Regions from separate parts of the Ornithinibacillus jepli genome, predicted to be linked through region 2. Evidence: riboswitches for the same ligand, from Rfam matches in the RefSeq annotation. Region 2 holds a riboswitch; the other holds the start of a gene.
The links. Region 2 has a riboswitch for FMN ahead of AB1K81_RS14390 (ECF transporter S component). Riboswitches for the same ligand answer to the same signal wherever they lie in the genome.
Positions count from the first base shown of each region.

Region 1: it holds a riboswitch for FMN, as region 2 does, so the genes downstream of both, ribE (riboflavin synthase) here and AB1K81_RS14390 (ECF transporter S component) in region 2, are expected to answer to the same signal.

Region 1 is NZ_JBFEGG010000004.1:179,617-183,044, reverse strand. It holds gene AB1K81_RS15325 (hypothetical protein) at 1-180, opposite strand; gene ribH (6,7-dimethyl-8-ribityllumazine synthase) at 296-760, opposite strand; partial or broken gene ribB (3,4-dihydroxy-2-butanone-4-phosphate synthase) at 796-1,398, opposite strand; gene ribE (riboflavin synthase) at 1,412-2,062, opposite strand; FMN riboswitch at 2,233-2,376, opposite strand; gene AB1K81_RS15305 (P1 family peptidase) at 2,556-3,428, shown strand, end outside.
Region 2 is NZ_JBFEGG010000003.1:529,458-532,885, reverse strand. It holds gene AB1K81_RS14400 (1,4-dihydroxy-2-naphthoate polyprenyltransferase) at 1-780, shown strand, start outside; gene AB1K81_RS14395 (hotdog fold thioesterase) at 816-1,202, shown strand; gene AB1K81_RS14390 (ECF transporter S component) at 1,227-1,811, opposite strand; FMN riboswitch at 1,966-2,109, opposite strand; gene AB1K81_RS14385 (M20/M25/M40 family metallo-hydrolase) at 2,184-3,239, opposite strand; gene AB1K81_RS14380 (thioredoxin family protein) at 3,371-3,428, shown strand, end outside.

The sequences.
Region 1 (3,428 bases), on a different contig from region 2:
TTACTTTGAATTTTTTCTTTTACGAATTACTTCTTTGACTAGAAGTACTACTAATAATAGTAACCATGACGTTACTAAATAGAAAATCATTTTACTCAATTGGTCCATATCATGAATAAAAAATAACATGCCAATCCAAATAACAGCTATTATCAGAATTTGGTAAATTAATGGCTTCATACTCATTCCCCCTGCTTTAAAATCCCATTTATAAGTTTACATTAACCTTATCTATTTTGCCATTTGTTAATAATAAAGAGAGGATAACAGCTGATTTAGCAGTTATCCTCCATCGTTAAAATTGCTTAATTATATTAGCCATCTCTATAGCAGAAATAGCAGATTCAGCCCCCTTATTACCTGCTTTTGTTCCCGCCCGCTCAATTGCTTGTTCAATTGTCTCTGTTGTTATCACACCAAATATAACCGGCTTTCCAGTTTCCAACGAAACACGAGAAACACCCTTAGCTACTTCACTACATACATAATCAAAATGTGGAGTCGATCCTCGAATTACCGTTCCTAAGGTAATAACCGCATCATATTTTTCACTTTCAGCCATCTTTTGTGCTACTAACGATATTTCAAATGCACCAGGAACCCATGCTATATCAATATTTTCATCTAAAACCCCGTGCCGCTTTAACATATCTTCAGCACCAGCTAATAACTTACTTGTAATAAATTCATTGAATCTCCCAACAACGATACCAATTTTCAAATCACTGCCAAGTAGATGTCCTTCCAATACTTGTCCCATTTATATTCAGCACCCTATCTTTCTTAAACTTCTATTTCATTATTTTTACGAAAAACGACTAAATCCTGAATCGATATTAGTTTCAAATCCATACGCTTTGCTATCTCAATTAAATCTGGTAAGCGAGCCATAGTACCATCTTCATTTATTATTTCACAAATTACGCCAGCAGGAGTTGCCTCGCTTAATATCGCCAAATCGACTGCAGCTTCTGTATGGCCCGGCCGAGTTAGAACGCCACCATCCTTAGCGATTAGAGGAAATATATGGCCAGGTTTTTTAAAATCTGTATCCTTTACGTCGGGATCGACCATTTCTTTGATTGTTCTTGAACGTTCTTCCGCGCTAATTCCTGTAGTAGTACTAACATGATCAATACTTACGGTAAAAGCTGTTCCAAAAGGATCTGTACTTTGATCCACCATCATTGGCAAATTAAGCTTCTTTGCCGTCTCTTTCGTGATTGGCACACAAACTAGTCCTTTCCCATGTGTAATCATAAAGTTAATAATAGAAGGAGTAGCCATGTCAGCTAAGGCAATAAAATCACCTTCATTTTCTCGATTTTCATCATCCACTACAATGATTGGTTTTCCTATTTTTAAATCTTCAATGGCTTCCACTATACTGTTAAACATTCATTGTCACCCTTCACATAAAACCATTTTGTTTTAAAAACGCTGTGTTTAAATCTGCTCTTTCTTTTTGGTTACTTTTTGTTAGTAAGCTGTGAATACTTTTAGTAAGCAAATCACATTCAATATTTACAATGTCTCCTCGTGCTTTATCCCCCACTACTGTTTCCTTAACTGTATGTGGTATAAGTGAAATCGTAACGACATTGTTATTTACGTCAAATATCGTTAGGCTAGTTCCGTCAACAGTAATAGACCCTTGAAGCATTAAATACTTATCTAGTTCCTCAGGGACCTTTATATCATAGTACATGGCATTTTCCCGCTTTTGTTTATTTATTATCTCGCCAATGCCATCAACATGACCAGAGACAAAGTGTCCTCCAAATCTGCCATTAGCTAACATAGCACGCTCTAAATTCACAGGAGATCCGGTATTTAATGCCCTTAAAGAAGTCGATTTGACTGTTTCAGGCATGACATCGACTTGAAAATCCCTTGATGTAAATTTAGTCACTGTAAGACAAACACCATTTACAGCTATACTATCTCCCAGTTTAACGTCATCCAATATCCTATTAGCTTCTATAACCAATACTAGTGATTGCTTAGAAGCCTTTTGTATCCTTTTAATTTTTCCCTTTTCTTCTACTAATCCCGTAAACACTTACCTCACCTCTTTTCTTAGCACAAATATAAAAAGCCCCTGAATCATCTTCAGGGGCATAGGAGTGAATTTGTACATAAAAACAGAATTAACTAAACCAAACAAGCACATTACGATATCACTATAAAAATAGTAATAGTTAAATGCATCGTTTTGCTAGTTTCCGCACAAAATCCCTTCTCCCATCCAGACTATACTGTCGGCTCTGGATTTTCACCAGATCCACCGTATGAATATTTCATACGGGTCACGGACTTAGAAGTAACCACTTCATCACCGCCGGTTGGGAATTTCACCCGACCCCGAAGGAATACAAAAAATATTGAATTGGGTTCAGTATAGTACCTTTTAACATGTAATGCAACCAAGATGTTTACGGAAAAAGCATCACGATATTATCACTCTTTTTATTACTTATATGAATGTTCCTAGTGATTATCTTTACAATTTCGTACATAATATACTTATCAACTCATTCATTAGGGGGAATTCTATGGCTTTACAAAAGGGGAATAAAAATTGTATTACGGACGTAGAAGGTGTGTATGTTGGACATAAAACATTATATGAAAAAATAAGTGATAATCAGACAATTTGTACCGGGGTTACTGCAATCCTTCCACATCCGAGAAATCTCTTCTATGAGAAGGTACGTGCTGGCTGCTATGTCATTAATGGATATGGCAAGACTAGTGGACTTGTTCAAATTGATGAGCTCGGTTTTATTGAATCACCTATCATGTTAACAAATACCCTCAGCATTGGACCTGTTATAGAAGGTACTGTTACATATATGTTGGAACATAATAAAGAAATTGGCACTTCTGCTGGGACGTTAAATGTAGTGGTTGGAGAATGTAATGATGGATATTTAAATTCTATGCGGCTTCAAGCGGTAAGGCCGGAGCATGCTATTGAAGCAATTGAAAATGCAAGTAATAGTGCTTGTGAACAAGGGGCTGTTGGTGCTGGAAAAGGAATGATATGCTTCGGGTATAAAGGTGGCATCGGTACTGCTTCACGTATTGTAACAGCTTCAGATGAAAAATTCACAGTCGGCTGCTTAGTATTAAGTAATTTTGGGGATAGTCAGGACGCGTTATTTGCTAATTTCCCTGAAAAGAAGAAAAATCCTAATTCAACAGACGGTTCTATCATGATGATCATCGCAACAGATGCACCTCTTTATGACCGGCAACTAAGAAGGCTTGCGAAGCGAAGTGCAGCGGGATTAGGTCGTGTTGGAAGTCATATGGATAATGGGAGTGGAGATATTGCTATTGCTTTTTCAACTGCAAATACTTCCCAGCATAATATAAACGGCCATCTGGAGACGATTACATACCTTAGAGATGATGACCAAGCA
Region 2 (3,428 bases):
ATTGTTATATTCCTAGCAATGTTGGTTGCATCTATGTTAATTCAATCTGCAACGAATATGTTTAATGAATACTATGATTACGTTCGTGGACTTGACTCCGAAGAATCAGTTGGTATAGGTGGTACCATTGTACGAGACGGTATTCAACCAAAAACTGTATTACGATTAGCTTTATTTTTTTATGGTATCGCACTCTTACTTGGAATTTATATTTGTATGGTATCTAGCTGGTGGATTGCAGTAATTGGACTCGTGTGTATGTTATTAGGTTATCTATATACTGGTGGACCTCTTCCAATTTCAACTACACCATTTGGAGAGATTTTCTCTGGATTTTTCATGGGTACTGTTATTATTGGAATAAGTTACTATATCCAAACAGGAGAAATAAACAGTCTAGTTATCTTTATTTCTATACCGATTGCCATTTTCATTGGATGTATCATGCTAGCAAATAATATACGAGACTTAGATGGTGACAAAAAGGGCGGAAGAAGGACTTTAGCTATTCTACTTGGTAGAAGAAACGCTGTTCGTTTTCTTGGATTACTATTTATAATTGCATTCTTCTTTACTGCTTATTTCATTATTGTTCGAATTTTACCACTATGGTCCCTAGTAACCTTCATTGCTGTTATTCCAGCTGCAAAAGTTATCAAAGGATTTAAAGGTAAAACAGAACCTTTAGAAATGATGCCTGCAATGAAATTAACCGGAAAGACGAATACTATCTATGGATTTTTATTAGGTCTATCTTTATTAATATATTATTTCATCTAAGAACGACTTAAAATAAATTTAGGGGGAAAGTTCAGATGGAATTAAAGAATACACTAATGGAGTCGCTTGGCATTGAAACTGTATCAATGGAGAAAGACTTAGTCGTCATGACTATGCCAGTCGATAAACGAACACATCAACCTTTAGGTTATCTTCATGGAGGAGCTAGTGTAGCATTAGCCGAATCAGCAGCAAGTCTGGGGGCATGTTTACATGTTGACTTGGAAAAATTCCATGTATTTGGAATTGAAATTAATGCCAATCACGTTAAAAGTAAGCGCGAGGGCGTCGTAACCGCAAAGGCAAAGCCTGTACATGTAGGAAAATCCTTTATGGTATGGGAAGTTAATATTGTGGATGAAGAAGAAAATTTAATATGTATATCCAGATGTACAGTAGGTGTCGTACCAAAAAAAGGCTAATCCCTTATGGATCAGCCTTTTTCTTTATACAAATTTAGCTTGTTGTTGTTCTATCCAACGTCGCATTTTTATAAATATAGGAACGAATAATGCCCCAACAATAATTCCCTTAACAATATTAAATGGTATGATACCTACAAAGATCGTACTTAGTTTTACAGAATGAGTCATCTCTCCCCAGCCCATCATTAATCCGTAAGCTGGTAAAAGAACAAAGTAATTAAAGACACTTAACCCAATTGCCATAATGATTGTTCCAGTAATTAAGCCAGAAACGATACTCTTTACATTTTTAAACTTATGATAAAGAATTCCAATCGGTAAAACGAGTAAAACACCCGCTAGGAAGTTTGCCGTTACCCCAACAATTTCTCCACCACCAATAGCTAAATAAAGTACATTTTTAATTGCAACCACGATTACTCCAGCTAATGGTGAAAAGATTAGCGATGCCATAATGGCTGGTACATCACTGAAATCAATTTTCAAGTAACTAGGTAGTAGTGGGAGTGGGAAATTAATAAAGAATAATAATAAAGATAGTGCCCCAAGTAAAGATAAAATAATAAGTCTTGCAAGTTTAGATGATTGCATATTTGTTTGCATCATCATTCCTCCTTCATCTAGTTATCGATTCCAATCGTGATGAAGGATAGCCTATTCCTACATACGAAAAACCCTAAAGCTAGACCTAATCGGGGCTTTAGGGTTCTTAATAATCAATAGAAAATAAAGGCACATTACCATGTACCATGATTCGGCTCGACCTCTTCTCCCATCCAGACTTTAACTGTCGGTCCTGGATTTTCACCAGGTCAACCATATGAAAAAACACAAATGGCTCACGGACTTAGAACTAATGTTCATTACCGTCGGTCGGGAATTACACCCTGCCCCGAAGTGGAATCGATATTATTTTTTTGTCATCTATCATTATACATATGATTTTCTGTTTTGAAAAGGGTTATGCTTATTTAGGAGTTAATCTAATGGATTCAAACTCTCTTCCCCGCTTAAATTAGCAATCATCTCAACTAGTAATGTAATCTCCTGATCTATATCCTCAAGACTTGCGGTTTCTACCGGTGAATGCATATACCGTAACGGTAAGGAAACTAGCGATACTGGGACACCTTTACCTGTATAACGCATTTTATCAGCATCTGTTCCGGTACTACGTGGTGTTAATTCATATTGAACATTCATATTTAACTTTTGAGCCGTTTTCTCTAATAACGCATTAATTTTACGATTGATAGGTGCACCTTTTGCCAGAACAGGGCCTTTTTCCAGGCGAACATCCCCATGTTTATTTGTGTTCACCCCAGGGTAATCCGTTGCAAATGTCACATCACATGCGATAGCCATCGTTGGTTCAATACCTGCTGCAGCAAAATAAGCCCCACCCATATTCGTTTCTTCATTCACCGTACTTGCAGCATACACGCCAACCTTACATCCTTTTTTCTTTAACTGACGTAATACCTCCGCCACGATAAATGCTCCAGTACGATTATCAAGACCTCTTCCAGAAACATAACGACCCATTAATATCTCTGGCTCCGTTTGATAAACAACTAGGTCACCGATTCGAACATATTGTTCCGCCTCCCCTTTTGTTCGGAAGCCACAGTCTATGAACAAATCCTCTAAATCAAAATCGTTTTTCAAGCCACCGTGATGCTGCGCATTTACGCCGATTACACCAGTTACTGTTTTCCCATAACCTAAAACTGTCGTCTTCATTCCAACTGCAGCTTTTGGATTAATACCACCCATTTTATCAAAATGTAAAAATCCATTTTCATCAATTCGTTTAATTACTAAAGCAATTTCATCACAATGTCCTGCTAGTAGTACTTTAAAATTGGATTGTGGATTCAATACTCCGATTACATTTCCTGCATTATCTGTCATAACTTCATCAGCAAATCCCTTATAATAATCACGCATTTTACGTTGTATAGCCACTTCATCACTGGATGGAGATGGTGTGCGAAGAAGCTCAAGCAAAAATTCTTGGTTCGTTTTTTCCAAACCAATCAACTCCTTTATATGTATCGAATAATTTCATCATACCAAATTTATCCTTTGTCGAGCACTTTTATTTACTTATAACACTATTAATTATTAAAATTTATATAAGAAACCTTTAAGGAGGCAATTATATGACATTAAACGATTGGTTCACCAAAGCAATTCCCTCTCAAGATTATATTGGTGCAA